Regions from separate parts of the Enterobacter adelaidei genome, predicted to be linked through region 3. Evidence: predicted binding sites of a transcription regulator. Region 3 holds the regulator's gene; each other region holds the start of a gene.

What was found. Region 3 encodes CRP, which controls carbon source genes, mostly activating them, when cyclic AMP is high. Its sites were predicted from a motif close to ATGTGANNNNNNTCACAT; they were not measured.
Region 1: msrB (peptide-methionine (R)-S-oxide reductase MsrB) is a predicted target of CRP. The motif match lies at 1,557-1,574, and genes of this name have one in related genera.
Region 2: garD (galactarate dehydratase) is a predicted target of CRP. The motif match lies at 1,970-1,987, and genes of this name have one in related genera.
Region 4: udp (uridine phosphorylase) is a predicted target of CRP. The motif match lies at 1,915-1,932, and genes of this name have one in related genera.

The regions. Positions count from the first base shown of each region.
Region 1 is NZ_CP154353.1:1,828,093-1,831,956, forward strand. Features, by position in the region: gene AAHF05_RS08945 (D-hexose-6-phosphate mutarotase) at 1-279, opposite strand, end outside; gene gapA (glyceraldehyde-3-phosphate dehydrogenase) at 355-1,350, opposite strand; gene msrB (peptide-methionine (R)-S-oxide reductase MsrB) at 1,692-2,105, shown strand; gene AAHF05_RS08960 (YeaC family protein) at 2,147-2,425, shown strand; gene AAHF05_RS08965 (glycoside hydrolase family 18 protein) at 2,477-3,733, opposite strand.
Region 2 is NZ_CP154353.1:4,056,697-4,060,560, forward strand. Features, by position in the region: gene garR (2-hydroxy-3-oxopropionate reductase) at 59-949, opposite strand; gene garL (2-dehydro-3-deoxyglucarate aldolase) at 971-1,741, opposite strand; gene garD (galactarate dehydratase) at 2,078-3,649, shown strand; gene AAHF05_RS19715 (DeoR family transcriptional regulator) at 3,689-3,864, opposite strand, start outside.
Region 3 is NZ_CP154353.1:4,248,925-4,252,788, forward strand. Features, by position in the region: gene AAHF05_RS20745 (phosphoribulokinase) at 1-674, shown strand, start outside; gene AAHF05_RS20750 (OsmC family protein) at 741-1,145, opposite strand; gene crp (cAMP-activated global transcriptional regulator CRP) at 1,457-2,089, shown strand; gene AAHF05_RS20760 (YccS/YhfK family putative transporter) at 2,147-3,864, shown strand, end outside.
Region 4 is NZ_CP154353.1:4,406,603-4,410,466, reverse strand. Features, by position in the region: gene metE (5-methyltetrahydropteroyltriglutamate--homocysteine S-methyltransferase) at 1-946, shown strand, start outside; gene AAHF05_RS21440 (dienelactone hydrolase family protein) at 994-1,800, opposite strand; gene udp (uridine phosphorylase) at 2,056-2,817, shown strand; gene rmuC (DNA recombination protein RmuC) at 2,961-3,864, shown strand, end outside.

The sequences.
Region 1 (3,864 bases), 2.2 Mb from region 3:
AGGCAAACCCGGTTGCGCGGACGGGCCGAACCACGGCCAGCAGATCGGCACGCCACCACGGATCGCGGCCCCTTTTTTGAAAGAGGTTGCATCACTCAGCCACAAACCTTCAACTTCTCCTTCAGGTTTCCAGGAGAGGAGGTGGGCGCCGTTCAGCGCTACGGAGGCTTTTACGCGCGGATGGTCAACGACGATAATATCGGCACCGTCGATCTGACGGCGGGAGAGCACAGGGGTAAGTTGTTCGACTACCGGAAGTGCAAAAATTTTATTAATCATTACGCAATCCTCTGTCTTTAAAGCAATAAAAAAGGCGACCGTAGTCGCCTTTTTGGATCAAGCACTCATCCCAACTTATTTGGAGATGTGAGCGATCAGGTCCAGTACTTTGTTAGAGTAGCCGGTTTCGTTGTCGTACCAGGATACCAGTTTAACGAAGTTATCGTTCAGTGCGATACCAGCTTTAGCATCGAACACAGAAGTGCACACTTCGCCGTTGAAATCGGTAGATACAACGTCGTCTTCGGTGTAGCCCAGAACGCCTTTCATTGCGCCTTCGGAAGCAGCTTTGATTGCTTTCTTAATTTCTTCATAAGAAGCAGCTTTTTCCAGACGAACGGTCAGGTCAACAACGGATACGTTAGGAGTTGGAACGCGGAACGCCATACCAGTCAGTTTGCCATTCAGTTCTGGCAGTACTTTACCTACAGCTTTAGCAGCACCGGTAGAGGATGGGATGATGTTCTGAGCCGCGCCACGGCCGCCACGCCAGTCTTTGTGAGACGGGCCATCAACGGTTTTCTGAGTAGCGGTGGTCGCGTGAACAGTAGTCATCAGACCTTCGATGATGCCGAAGTTGTCGTTGATAACTTTAGCCAGCGGTGCCAGGCAGTTGGTGGTGCAGGATGCGTTAGACACGATATCCTGGCCAGCGTAAGTTTCGAAGTTTGCACCACGAACGAACATTGGGGTGTTGTCTTTGGAAGGACCAGTCAGAACAACTTTCTTCGCACCCGCGGTAATGTGTTTACGCGCAGTTTCGTCGGTCAGGAAGATACCGGTTGCTTCAGCAACAACGTCAACACCGATTTCGTTCCATTTCAGGTTAGCTGGGTCTTTCTCAGCAGTAACGCGGATGGTTTTGCCGTTAACAACCAGGTGGCCGTCTTTCACTTCAACGGTGCCGTCGAAACGACCGTGAGTTGAGTCGTACTTCAGCATGTACGCCATGTATTCAGCGTCCAGGAGATCGTTGATACCAACGATTTCGATGTCAGAACGTTTCTGAGCAGCACGGAAAACAATACGGCCGATACGGCCAAAACCGTTGATACCTACTTTGATAGTCATATATTCCACCAGCTATTTGTTAGTGAATAAAAGGTTGCCTGTAAAATTACAAAAACCTTACGCAGCGTCAAGCGGAATCGTGTCAATCATTGCGACAAATCAATCCTGTGACTAACGTTTGTGCGACTGACTCGCCTCACTTTCCCTTTGAGCTTGCAACCAAATGGGGGCTGCGCCCGGGATTTTAAAGTCCTCACAGGATAAAAATGTGAACAAGATCACAATTGCCTGACCGCTTTTTCGCGACACATAAGTTTAGAACAAAAGTGCACGCAAGGGTGTTAATGTTTTGTTAGAATCCGGGTTAAAAGATGTCTGTTTCTACAGCGAGATGTAAGCATATGTCGAACCAACGTAACCCTGACGATTTGAAAAAAAACCTCACAGAAATGCAGTTTTACGTGACCCAGAATTACGGAACAGAACCGCCATTCACCGGGCGTTTACTGCACAACAAGCGAGACGGCGTCTACCACTGTCTGGTCTGCGATGCCCCACTGTTCAATTCCCAAACGAAATTTGATTCCGGCTGCGGCTGGCCGAGCTTTTATGAGCCGGTAAGCGATGACGCAATCCGCTATCTGACAGATTCCTCACACGGCATGGTGCGCACCGAAATTCGTTGTGGAAACTGCGACGCGCACCTTGGTCATGTCTTCCCGGATGGCCCTCAGCCAACGGGTGAACGTTTCTGTGTGAACTCAGCCTCTATGAGCTTTACTGATGACGAAAACGGCGACCAGATCAAAGGTTGAAAAAACGATTCAGCAAATTATTCCTTTGAAAAGGAGAGATCGTGAATATTGATGACATGATTAACGGTATGACGCCGGAAATTTATCAGCGTCTGGTTACCGCCGTAGAACTGGGAAAATGGCCTGATGGCGTTGCGCTTACCCCGGATCAAAAAGAGAACAGTTTGCAACTGGTGATGTTGTGGCAGGCGCGCAATAACACGGATGCGCAGCACATGACTATCGACACTCAGGGTCAGATGGTGATGAAGAGTAAGCGCGAATTGAAAGAAGACTTTGGTATCACGCCGAAGCCGATTGCGACAATGAAAATGCAATAACGGTGCGCCTCACCCAGCCCTCTCCCACAGGGAGAGGGCTTGATTGACTCACTACTTGTGTGGGATCCCGAGCGACTCCGCCAGCTGTTTCGCTAGCAGGTTTTCGTCGTCAGCCCCGTACTCCCAGAACATCGCCCCGGCGAGACCTTTCTCTTTGATGTAGTCCGCTTTGATTGCAACGGAACGCGGGTTCTCATAGGAAATCGCAAACAGCGCGTTGCCATCGGCACCCTTCACCGAAAGCCACGGTACTTTCGCCTGATCGTCCCAGTGCTCGGTAAAACGCTTCTGCGGATCGTTCAACAGCTTCTTCACGATATCGTTGTACTTCACGTAAGTATCTTTGGTCAGGTCGTAGCCGAGAGACTTAAATAACCCGATCTCCTGAGTCCCAAAGTACGGCTGGGTCACTGGATTTTTTTGTGCGTCCGGTTTGCTCCAGTCGATACCTGGATCAACAGAGCGTTTCGGCACGCGGCCATAGAAACCGATCCCAAGGTTCATTTGCTGTGGCTTTAACCCGGCGGCAAGATAGTTGTTCACCACAAAATCGACGCTGTACTTGTCTGCGGCAGCCACCGTTGGCCAGGCGCTGGAATCATACAGATTGGCGTTGAAGTACTGTGTACCGTACGCCATGTCATAGGTCATCAGGTTGATGTAGTCGAGCAGGGGAGCGATGGCTTTCACATCCACCCAGCTTTTCGGACTTTCCGCATTGGCGCCTACCGCAATGGTAACCAGTTTTTTGTGCCCGAAGGCATTGCGCATCTCTTTCAGCAGGGCGGTGAAATTATCCCTGTCGGCAGGCGTACTGGCAACCAGCCCCCAGGCGCCGTTGACCGGATACTCCCAGTCGAGATCGATCCCGTCCAGACCGTATTTGTCGACAATCTCCTGTGCGGAGCGGATAAATACCGCGCGCGTTTCTTTGGTTGCCGCGGCGCCAGAGAAGCCACGCGCCCCCCAGCCGCCAACGGAGAGTAGCACTTTGAGGTTCGGGTTTTGTTTTCGCAGGGCAGGGATGAGGGCCAGATCGGACGCCACTTTTGGCGATAGCCAGATCTGATACAGCTTCGCCGGATCTTTCAGCGCAGCGTTGGTTTCGTCTTTTTCGTCGTTATAGACCAGACCGAACGAGTAGTTGAGGTGGGTGATCTGGCGAACGTCCAGTTTATTGATATCACCACCCGGTCCGGCGGTGACATCTCCACCCCCGTTAAAGTAGCCCACGGACATCAGGGGTGCGGCGGAAGCAAGTGACGCGCAAAGCAAGGGTAATGCTGCCAGCAAGGGCAAACGTTTCATACAAGTTCCTCTTTGACTTAATAAAATTAACCACGCCACGGAAAAGGCGTGGCGAAAAAACAACCTGAGGAGAATAGCATTGCCGCTTCGCTGAGGATGCGAGGGAGTTCACTTTATGGACGATCGGAGGG
Region 2 (3,864 bases), 190 kb from region 3:
GCGCGCAGTATAGAGGGTTTGCGCGCCGCTGTCACCCTCAGGTGTGGGCAAGATGTTATTAACGCGCGACTTCTACCTTCGCCAGTTTTTCGTAGTAGCACGCAATGGCACTGTGGTCGGCCGTCCCCATGCCATCGGCACGCAGGGCCTGCATCATTTCCATCACGGCGGCGGTCAGCGGCAGTTGCGCCCCGACACCGTGAGACGTATCCAGTGCGTTTGCCAGATCTTTAATATGCAGGTCGATGCGGAAACCAGGTTTGAAGTTACGATCCATCACCATCGGTGCTTTGGCATCCAGCACGGTACTCCCCGCCAGACCGCCACGGATTGCCTGGTAGATCAGGTCCGGGTCGACGCCCGCTTTAGTTGCCAGCGTCAGCGCTTCGGACATCGCAGCGATATTCAGCGCCACAATCACCTGGTTCGCCAGCTTAGTCACGTTACCCGCTCCGATGTCACCGGTGTGCACCACAGAGCCAGCCATCGCTTTCATCAGATCGTAGTATTTGTCGAAGATCGCTTTATCGCCGCCGACCATAACCGACAGCGTGCCGTCGATCGCTTTCGGTTCACCGCCGCTGACCGGTGCATCAAGCATATCGACGCCTTTCGCTTTCAACGCCTCGCTGATTTCACGGCTTGCGAGGGGGGCAATAGAGCTCATATCAATCAGTACCAGACCTGGCTTCGCACCGTCGATAATGCCATTCTCACCCAGAGCGACCTCTTTTACATGTGGAGAGTTTGGCAGCATGGTGATGATGACATCGCACTGCTCAGCAATGGCTCTGGCTGTGGTGGCCGTTTCGGCACCCGCAGCAATGACCTCAGCCACAGCTTGCGGATTATGGTCTGAAACCACCAGTGAATAACCCGCTTTGATGAGGTTCTTACTCATTGGCTTACCCATGATCCCCAGGCCAATAAAACCGACTTTCAGCGTCATAATCTGTTTCCTCAATGATGGTTATTTTTTAAAAGCGTCCGCTAATTTCTGCGTGGCTGAGCGGAATACGCCGAGGTCACTGCCGACCGCCACAAAGGTGGCGCCCCATTCCAGATAACGACGAGCGTCAGCTTCAACCGGTGCCAGAATGCCGCACGGTTTGCCATGGGCTTTAGCGCGGGCAAAGATGTGTTGAATGGCGTGCTGTACGTCCGGGTGACCCGCATTACCCAGGTGTCCCAACGCCGCAGCCAGGTCGCTTGGACCGACGAAGATACCGTCGACGCCGTGTGTGGCAGCAATGGCGTCGACGTTATCAACACCCTGCTGGCTCTCAATCTGTACCAGGATGCTGATGTTGTTATTGGACTGCGCGAAGTAGTCCGGCACGGTGCCAAACATATTGGCGCGATGCGAAACGGATACACCGCGGATCCCTTCCGGGGGATAGCGCGTTGAGGCCACGGCTCGCGCCGCCTCTTCTTTCGTTTCCACAAACGGGATCAGGAAGTTGTAGAAGCCGATATCCAGCAGACGTTTGATGATCACTGGTTCGTTGGTTGGCACACGCACCACCGGCGCGCTCTGGCTACCTTTGAGTGCCATCAACTGCGGAATAAAGGTATTGATATCGTTCGGCGCATGCTCACCGTCCAGTACCAGCCAGTCGAAACCGGCCAGGCCCAGCACTTCGGTGCTGATGGGATTTGCCAGCGCGGACCAGCAACCAATCTGGATCTGATGCGCCGCGAGGGACGCTTTAAACTTATTTGGGAGAATATCGTTATTCATCGCGTTTACCTTTTTAATTCCGCAGCCTTATTCCGGATATTTATTGCCAGCATTATATTTATTTTCTGACTTAATTTCGGCGTTATAAAATCGTCATTCAGTATAATCCGCACATCACCGCGACACATTGTTTTAATGCTCAGGTATTGTGGTTATTTTTGATAATATTTTGAGCATTTGCACGAATCACTGCGCGCTGATGCACAGAATCAGGCATTACGGGCTCTGGGGCGATCGAGATCACATTCTCGTTCCTTATCTCCTGACATGCTTTATTTCTGCCATAAGAAAATTGGCTGCATTTATTATCAGACTCTTGCTGGAGAATACTGAACAATGGCCGATATTGAAATTCGACAAGCGTCGCCGAGGGCGTTTTATATAAAAGTCCACGACACCGATAATGTGGCGATTATTGTCAACGGCAATGGCTTAAAAGCGGGAACCCGTTTCCCGGACGGGCTGGAGTTGATTGAGCATATTCCGCAGGGACATAAAGTTGCGCTTGTGGATATCCCCGCTCACGGTGAAATTGTGCGTTACGGAGAGGTAATTGGTTACGCCGTTCGCGCCATTCCTCAGGGTAGCTGGGTTGAAGAGTCGCTGGTCGCGTTGCCAAAAGCACCGCCCCTGAACACACTCCCGCTGGCAACCCGCGTGCCTGAACCACTCCCTCCTCTGGAAGGCTATACCTTCGACGGTTATCGCAATGCCGACGGTAGTGTCGGTACCAAAAATCTGCTCGGCATTACCACCAGCGTGCACTGTGTGGCGGGCGTGGTGGATTATGTGGTGAAAATTATTGAACGCGACCTGCTGCCGAAATACCCGAACGTGGATGGCGTGGTCGGCCTGAATCACCTTTATGGCTGCGGTGTGGCCATCAATGCACCGGCGGCCGTTGTGCCTGTCCGTACCATTCACAATATCGCCCTGAACCCGAACTTCGGCGGCGAGGTGATGGTCATTGGCCTCGGCTGTGAAAAGCTGCAACCTGAACGCCTGCTGCAGGGGACCGAGGACGTGAAAGCTATCCCGGTCAGCGATGCCAGTATCGTGCGTTTGCAGGACGAGCACCACGTCGGTTTTAGATCGATGGTCGACGATATTCTTCAGGTGGCAGAACGCCATCTCGATAAGCTGAACAAACGCCAGCGTGAAACCTGCCCGGCCTCTGAGCTGGTGGTAGGAACGCAGTGCGGCGGCAGCGATGCGTTCTCCGGCGTGACCGCCAACCCGGCGGTAGGCTACGCGTCCGATCTGTTTGTTCGCTGTGGTGCCACGGTGATGTTCTCCGAAGTGACTGAAGTGCGTGACGCTATCCATCTGCTTACCCCTCGCGCCATCAATGAAGAGGTAGGTAAGCGTCTGCTTGAGGAGATGGCCTGGTACGATAACTATCTCGATATGGGCAAAACCGACCGTAGCGCCAACCCCTCTCCGGGGAACAAAAAAGGTGGACTGGCGAACGTGGTGGAAAAAGCCCTCGGCTCGATTGCGAAATCTGGCCAGAGCGCCATTGTTGAAGTCCTTTCGCCGGGCCAGCGTCCAACCCGACGCGGCCTGATTTACGCGGCAACCCCGGCCAGCGATTTTGTTTGCGGCACGCAACAAGTCGCGTCTGGTATTACAGTGCAGGTCTTTACCACCGGACGCGGCACGCCGTACGGCCTGATGGCGGTTCCGGTGATCAAGATGGCAACCCGCACCGAACTGGCAAACCGCTGGTATGACTTAATGGATATCAACGCGGGTACTATCGCCACCGGGGAAGAAAGTATTGAGGATGTGGGCTGGAAGCTATTCCACTTCATTCTGGATGTGGCGAGCGGTCGCAAGAAAACCTTCTCTGACCAATGGGGATTACATAATCAGCTGGCGGTGTTTAACCCGGCGCCCGTGACCTGATTAACATCGACCCTCTCCCCAATCGGGAGAGGGTCACAATTATTCCTTAACCAACACCACGTCTATCCCAATCTTGCGTAACCCTTCCAGACTTTCAGCCGGAATACCTTCGTCGACAATAATCATATCAATGCGTTGTGTATCAATGATTTTATGCAGGCTTGAGCGGTTAAATTTGCTGGAGTCAGTCACGACGATAATGCGTTCTGCCACTT
Region 3 (3,864 bases):
TCAGCTACTTTGGCCCGGAAGCCAATGACTTCGGCCTGCTGGAGCAAACCTTCGTCGAATATGGCAAGAGCGGCACAGGGCAATCCCGCAAGTATCTGCATACTTACGATGAAGCCGTGCCATGGAACCAGGTGCCGGGTACCTTTACCCCCTGGCAACCCCTGCCGGAACCCACTGACGTGCTGTTTTATGAAGGGCTGCATGGCGGCGTGGTAACTCCCCATCACGACGTGGCGCGCCATGTGGATCTGCTGGTTGGCGTGGTACCGATCGTTAACCTGGAGTGGATCCAGAAGCTGACGCGTGACATGAGCGAGCGCGGCCATTCACGAGAAGCGGTCATGGACTCCGTGGTGCGCTCCATGGAGGATTACATCAACTTCCTGACGCCACAATTCTCCCGTACCCATATTAACTTCCAGCGAGTACCGACAGTCGACACCTCCAACCCATTCGCGGCCAAAAGCATCCCGTCGCTGGATGAGAGCTTTGTGGTGATCCATTTCCGCAACCTCGAAGGCATTGATTACCCCTGGCTGCTGGCCATGCTGCAGGGCTCGTTTATTTCGCACATGAATACATTAGTGGTGCCGGGCGGAAAAATGGGGCTGGCGATGGAGCTCATCATGACGCCGCTGGTACAGCGGTTGATGGAAGGGAAGCAGATCGCGTGATCATATTCCCTCTCCCGGTGGGAGAGGGTTAGGGTGAGGGCATCAACACGCACGATGCCCCATCAATCACGCCTCGATCACTTCATACGAATGTGTGATTTTTACTGCTTTCTCCAGCATTAACGCCACAGAGCAGTATTTCTCCGCAGACAGGTCCACCGCGCGTGAAACGGCCGCGTCTTTCAGTTCTTTACCGGTGACTACAAAGTGCAGGTTAATATGGGTGAACAGGCGTGGTGCCTCTTCACGGCGTTCCGACGTGAGTTTAACTTCGCAATCCGTTACATCATGACGGCCTTTTTGCAGAATCGAGACCACATCAATCGCGCTGCATCCACCGGCAGCCATCAATACCATCTCCATCGGGCTTGGTGCTTTATCGCCGGAGTTACCATCCATCAAAACCTGGTGCCCTGAAGCGGACTCGCCCAGGAACGTTAAACCTTCAACCCATTTCACGCGCGCTTGCATATTCATTAACTCCAACGTTGCATTTTTGGTGACAGATTACGCGTGCGTTACATTTCTCGCAATGGAAGGCGACCTGCATCATGCTGAAGCGAGACACCAGGAGACACGCGGCGAAAGCTATGCTAAAACACTCAGGATGCTACAGTAATACATTGACGTTACACATGTATGCAGAGGACATCAAACTTTACTGGCTGCGAAACGTTACGATAGCCGACTTCCCAGGGTATGGGTAAGAATTCGATTGCAACCCCAGAGTCCGGATGCATCTGATGACTCTGGTGACAGCTTATAACAGAGGATAACAGCGCATGGTGCTTGGCAAACCGCAAACAGACCCGACTCTCGAATGGTTCTTGTCTCATTGCCACATTCATAAGTACCCATCGAAGAGCACGCTGATTCACCAGGGTGAAAAAGCGGAAACGTTGTATTACATCGTAAAAGGCTCGGTGGCAGTGCTGATCAAAGATGAAGAAGGGAAAGAGATGATCCTTTCTTATCTGAACCAGGGCGATTTCATCGGTGAACTGGGCCTGTTTGAAGAAGGCCAGGAACGTAGTGCCTGGGTTCGTGCAAAGACAGCATGTGAAGTGGCTGAAATTTCTTACAAGAAATTCCGTCAGTTGATTCAGGTTAACCCTGATATCCTGATGCGTCTTTCTTCCCAGATGGCTCGCCGTCTGCAGGTTACATCTGAGAAAGTGGGTAACCTCGCCTTCCTGGACGTTACCGGTCGTATCGCGCAGACTCTGCTTAACCTGGCAAAACAACCTGATGCGATGACCCACCCTGACGGCATGCAGATTAAAATTACCCGTCAGGAGATCGGCCAGATCGTCGGCTGCTCCCGTGAAACAGTGGGCCGTATTCTGAAAATGCTGGAAGATCAGAACCTGATCTCCGCCCACGGTAAAACCATCGTGGTCTACGGAACGCGTTAATTCCACTCAAACGGCGTGCCATCGCAAGGTGTCACGCCGTTTTTGTCTCTCTTCCCCATGTGGCGTAGGCTGATTTATCACCCGGAAGTTAACTATGCACTGCGACAAACGCTGGTGTTGTGTCTTCCTGTAGCCATCGGCCTGATCCTCGGACATCTTCAGCAAGGTCTGCTGTTTTCTCTCGTGCCCGCCTGCTGCAACATTGCTGGCCTGGACACACCGCATAAGCGCTTTTTTAAACGTCTGATTATTGGCGGCTCGCTGTTTGCTGGCTGTAGCCTCGCCGTGCAGCTCTTACTCGCCCGCGATATTCCGCTGCCGTTAATCCTGACCGTGCTGGCGATGACGCTCGGCGTCACCGCCGAAATCAGTTCCCTTCATGCGCGCCTGCTTCCCGCCTCACTGATAGCGGCCATCTTCACGCTGAGCCTCGCGGGTAACATGCCGGTGTGGGAGCCGCTACTGATCTACGCCCTGGGTACGCTGTGGTATGGGCTGTTTAACTGGTTCTGGCTGTGGCGGGAACAGCCCCTGCGTGAATCATTGAGCCTGCTCTATGTGCAACTTGCGGATTACTGCGAGGCCAAATACACCCTGCTCACCCAGCATACCGATCCGGAAAAATCGTTACCGCCGCTGCTGACGCGCCAGCAAAAGGTGGTGGATCTGATAAGCCAGTGTTATCAGCAACTACACATGCTCGCCGCCAACAAGAATCACGAATACAAACGGCTGCTGCGTATCTTCCAGGTGGGGCTGGATCTGCAAGAACATATCTCCGTGAGCCTGCATCATCCTCAGGAGGTGCAAAATCTGGTCGAGCGCAGCCATGCCGAAGCGGTGATCCGCTGGAATGCGCAAACCGTCTCTGCGCGTCTGCGGGTGCTGGCTGATGACATTTTATATCACCGCTATCCCACGCGTTTTAACATGGACAAACAACTCGGCGCGCTGGAGAAAATCGCCCGCCAGCATGAGGACAACCCGGTGGGCCAGTTTGCCGCCTGGCATTTCAGCCGTATCGCCCGCGTGTTGCGCACCCAACGCCCGCTTTATCCCCGCGATCTCATGGCGGATAAACAAAAACGTCTGCCGTTATTGCCGGCGCTCAGAAGCTATCTGTCTCTTAAATCGTCCGCTCTGCGCAACGCCGCACGGATTAGCGTCATGCTCAGTACCGCCAGCCTGATGGGCATGGCGCTGCATCTACCTAAACCCTACTGGATCTTAATGACCGTGCTGTTTGTCACCCAGAACGGCTATGGCGCCACGCGCGTGCGTATACTGCACCGGGCGGGCGGAACGATGGCCGGGCTGATTATTGCGGGCGTCACGCTGCACTTTCACGTGCCGGAAGGTTATACCCTGGCGGGAATGCTGATAATTACGCTAGTGAGCTACCTGATTATCCGCAAAAACTATGGCTGGGCGATGGTGGGCTTTACGGTAACGGCGGTATACACCCTGCAACTGCTCACGCTCAATGGCGAACAATTTATTGTCGCCAGACTGATCGATACCCTGATTGGCTGTCTGATTGCCTTTGGCGGCATGGTCTGGCTGTGGCCGCAATGGCAAAGCGGACTGTTGCGCCAGAACGCCCATGACGCGCTGGAGGCCGACCAGCAGGCCATTCGTCTGATCCTGAGCGACGATCCGCAACCCTCCCCGCTGGCGTATCAGCGGATGAAGGTAAACCAGGCGCACAACGCCCTGTTTAACTCGCTCAACCAGGCAATGCAGGAACCGGGCTTTAACTCGCACTATCTGGCGGA
Region 4 (3,864 bases), 160 kb from region 3:
GATCCGCGGCCTGCGTCTGGACTTCAAAAAGGGCAATCTGGATGCGAATCATTACCGCACCGGTATCGCTGAACACATTAAACAGGCGATTATCGAGCAGGAACGTTTAGGTCTGGATGTGCTGGTGCACGGTGAAGCCGAGCGTAACGACATGGTGGAATACTTTGGTGAACACCTGGACGGTTTCGTGTTTACCCAAAATGGCTGGGTGCAGAGTTACGGTTCCCGCTGCGTGAAGCCGCCGGTGGTGATTGGTGATATCAGCCGTCCAGAAGCGATTACCGTTGAATGGGCGAAGTATGCCCAGTCTCTGACAGATAAACCGGTGAAAGGAATGCTCACGGGTCCGGTAACGATTCTCTGCTGGTCCTTCCCGCGTGAAGACGTGAGCCGCGAAACCATCGCCAAACAGATCGCGCTGGCACTGCGTGATGAAGTGGCGGATCTGGAAGCCGCAGGCATTGGCATTATTCAGATCGACGAACCGGCGCTGCGCGAAGGTCTGCCGCTGCGTCGTAGCGACTGGGATGCCTATCTGAAATGGGGCGTGGAGGCTTTCCGCATCAACGCCGCGGTCGCGAAGGATGACACCCAGATCCACACCCACATGTGTTACTGCGAATTTAACGACATCATGGATTCGATAGCCGCGCTGGATGCCGACGTGATCACCATCGAGACATCGCGTTCAGACATGGAACTGCTGGAGTCATTTGAAGAGTTCGACTACCCGAACGAAATAGGACCGGGGGTGTACGACATTCACTCTCCGAACGTGCCGAGCGTGGAGTGGATCGAAGCTCTGCTGAAAAAAGCGGCCCAGCGCATTCCGGCAGAGCGTCTGTGGGTGAACCCGGACTGCGGACTGAAAACCCGCGGCTGGCCGGAAACCCGCGCTGCACTGGCGAACATGGTGCAGGCGGCGCAGAATTTGCGTCAGGCGTAATAAGTTGTAGGCCCGGTAAGGCGTCATCGCCGCCGGGCTTTTTGCTTTTACCCTTTTTTACCGCCGTACTGGCTGAACCACGCCAGCATTCGCTGCCATCCGTCTTTTGCAGATTCCTCGTGATAACTCGGACGATAGTCGGCATTAAATGCATGCCCGGCATCCGGGTATACCACGATCTCCGCCTTCGCATTTGCCGCGCGGAGCGCATGGCGCATGGTTTCTACCGAATCCAGCGAAATACCGGTGTCCTGACCGCCGTAAAGCCCTAACACGGGGGCATTCAACTCGGTGGCGATATCAACCGGATGTTTCGGTGAATTCAGCGTTTTTTCACCCACCAGTTTGCCGTACCAGGCGACAGCGGCTTTGAGCTGCGGGTTATGGGCGGCATACAGCCAGCTGATACGCCCTCCCCAGCAGAAACCCGTCACCATCAGACGATGTGCATCACCGCCGTTACGTGCTGCCCAACTGGCAACGTGGTCGAGATCGGCCATGACCTGCGCGTCAGGGACTTTGCTGACCAGGTTGCTGAGCAATGTTGGAATATCGCTGTAGTCGTTCGGATCGCCCTGACGGAAGTAGAGCTCTGGCGCAACGGCCAGATACCCTTCCAGCGCCAGTCGGCGGCAGAGGTCGCGGATATGTTCGTGACCACCAAAAATTTCCTGAACCACAATGACGATGGGCAGCGGACCCTCTGCCGATTTTGGCCGCGCGTGGTAAGCCGGCATATTATCCCCCTGCGAGGGGATGGAGGTCTCACCCGCCGTTATGGCCTCTTCGGGCGTTGAAACGATGGTTGAAGCATGCGGGGCTGCAGCAGGTGCAAAACCGATTTTTTCAGTCATGGCATTCTCCGTACCAATGAGTTAGCGCAAAGGTAAATATAGACACCAGGTTAACAACCCACAGTGCCTTAAACGGTCTATCTTTTGTGCAGCACACCACGATATAACTTGTTAATGTGATGTAAATCACTTTTTCATGGAAATTTACTGCAATCATTTTCATTCATGGTGAAGTGCATCACGAAATTATGCGTATTGCTTCTGTAAAGTACCATTTTACTTCTTCTGACTAACCGACCCACAGAGGAGTCACCTATGTCTAAGTCTGATGTTTTTCATCTCGGCCTCACCAAAAACGATTTACAAGGGGCTACGCTCGCTATCGTCCCGGGTGATCCTGAGCGTGTGGAAAAGATCGCCGCGCTGATGGATAAGCCGGTTAAGCTGGCAGCCCATCGTGAATTCACCACCTGGCGTGCAGAGCTGGATGGCAAAGCCGTGATCGTGTGTTCTACCGGTATCGGTGGCCCGTCGACCTCCATTGCTGTTGAAGAGCTGGCGCAACTGGGCATTCGTACTTTCCTGCGTATCGGTACCACCGGCGCTATTCAGCCGCATATCAATGTCGGTGACGTGCTGGTCACCACCGCATCTGTGCGTCTGGACGGGGCAAGCCTGCACTTCGCGCCAATGGAATTCCCGGCAGTGGCAGACTTCGAATGTACCACTGCGCTGGTTGAAGCGGCGAAATCTGTGGGCGCGACCACGCACGTGGGTGTAACTGCCTCTTCCGATACTTTCTACCCAGGCCAGGAGCGCTATGACACCTTCTCTGGTCGCGTGGTGAGCCGTTTCAAAGGTTCTATGGAAGAGTGGCAGTCCATGGGCGTGATGAACTACGAAATGGAATCCGCCACGCTGCTGACCATGTGCGCAAGCCAGGGTCTGCGTGCCGGTATGGTGGCGGGCGTTATCGTCAACCGTACGCAGCAGGAGATCCCGAATGCCGAAACCATGAAGCAGACTGAAAGTCATGCTGTGAAAATCGTGGTTGAAGCGGCGCGTCGCCTGATCTAGTCCTCTCTTCTGCATACAATAAAAGGCCGACACGTTCGGCCTTTATTTTTTGCGTAGCGCCTCGCAGGAAAACCCTTTCAAACTGGACGTTTATACAGCACAATTCTATTTTGTGCGGGTAATACGTTGATGCAGGGGGCATTGTGGATATCTCGATCCTGATTTACGCGGTGATTGCGCTGGTGGGCTTAGGGATTGGCTGGCTCATTTCCAGCTACCAGCATGCACAGCAGAAGGCCGACCAACTGGCCGAGCGAGAAGAGATAGTCGCCGATTTAAGCGCGGCAAAACAGCAACTTGCTCTGAGCGAGCACTGGCGCGATGAGTGCGAGTTGCTCAACAACGAACTACGCAACCTGCGGGATATCAACACCTCGCTGGAAGCTGATCTCCGCGAAGTGACCACCCGTCTCGAATCCACCCAGCTGCATGCGGAAGACAAAATCCGCCAGATGATCAACAGCGAGCAACGCCTCAGCGAACAGTTTGAAAACCTCGCCAACCGCATTTTCGAGCACAGCAACCGCCGCGTTGATGAACAGAATCGCCAGAGCCTGAACAGCCTTCTGACGCCCCTGCGTGAACAGCTGGACGGTTTTCGTCGTCAGGTGCAGGACAGTTTTGGTCAGGAGGCTCGCGAGCGGCACACGCTGGCGCATGAGATTCGCAATCTTCAGCAACTGAATGCACAGATGGCACAGGAGGCGGTCAACCTGACTCGCGCGCTGAAAGGGGATAACAAAACCCAGGGAAACTGGGGGGAAGTGGTCCTGACCCGCGTGCTCGAGGCCTCAGGCCTGCGTGAAGGTTATGAGTATGAGACTCAGGTCAGCATCGAAAATGATGCTCGCTCGCGCATGCAGCCCGATGTCATAGTGCGTCTGCCTCAGGGCAAAGACGTTGTCATCGACGCCAAAATGACGCTGGTGGCATATGAGCGCTACTTTAATGCGGAAGATGATTACACCCGAGAGTCGGCATTGCAGGAGCATATTGCTTCCGTGCGTAACCATATCCGTCTGCTCGGCAGAAAAGACTACCAGCAAC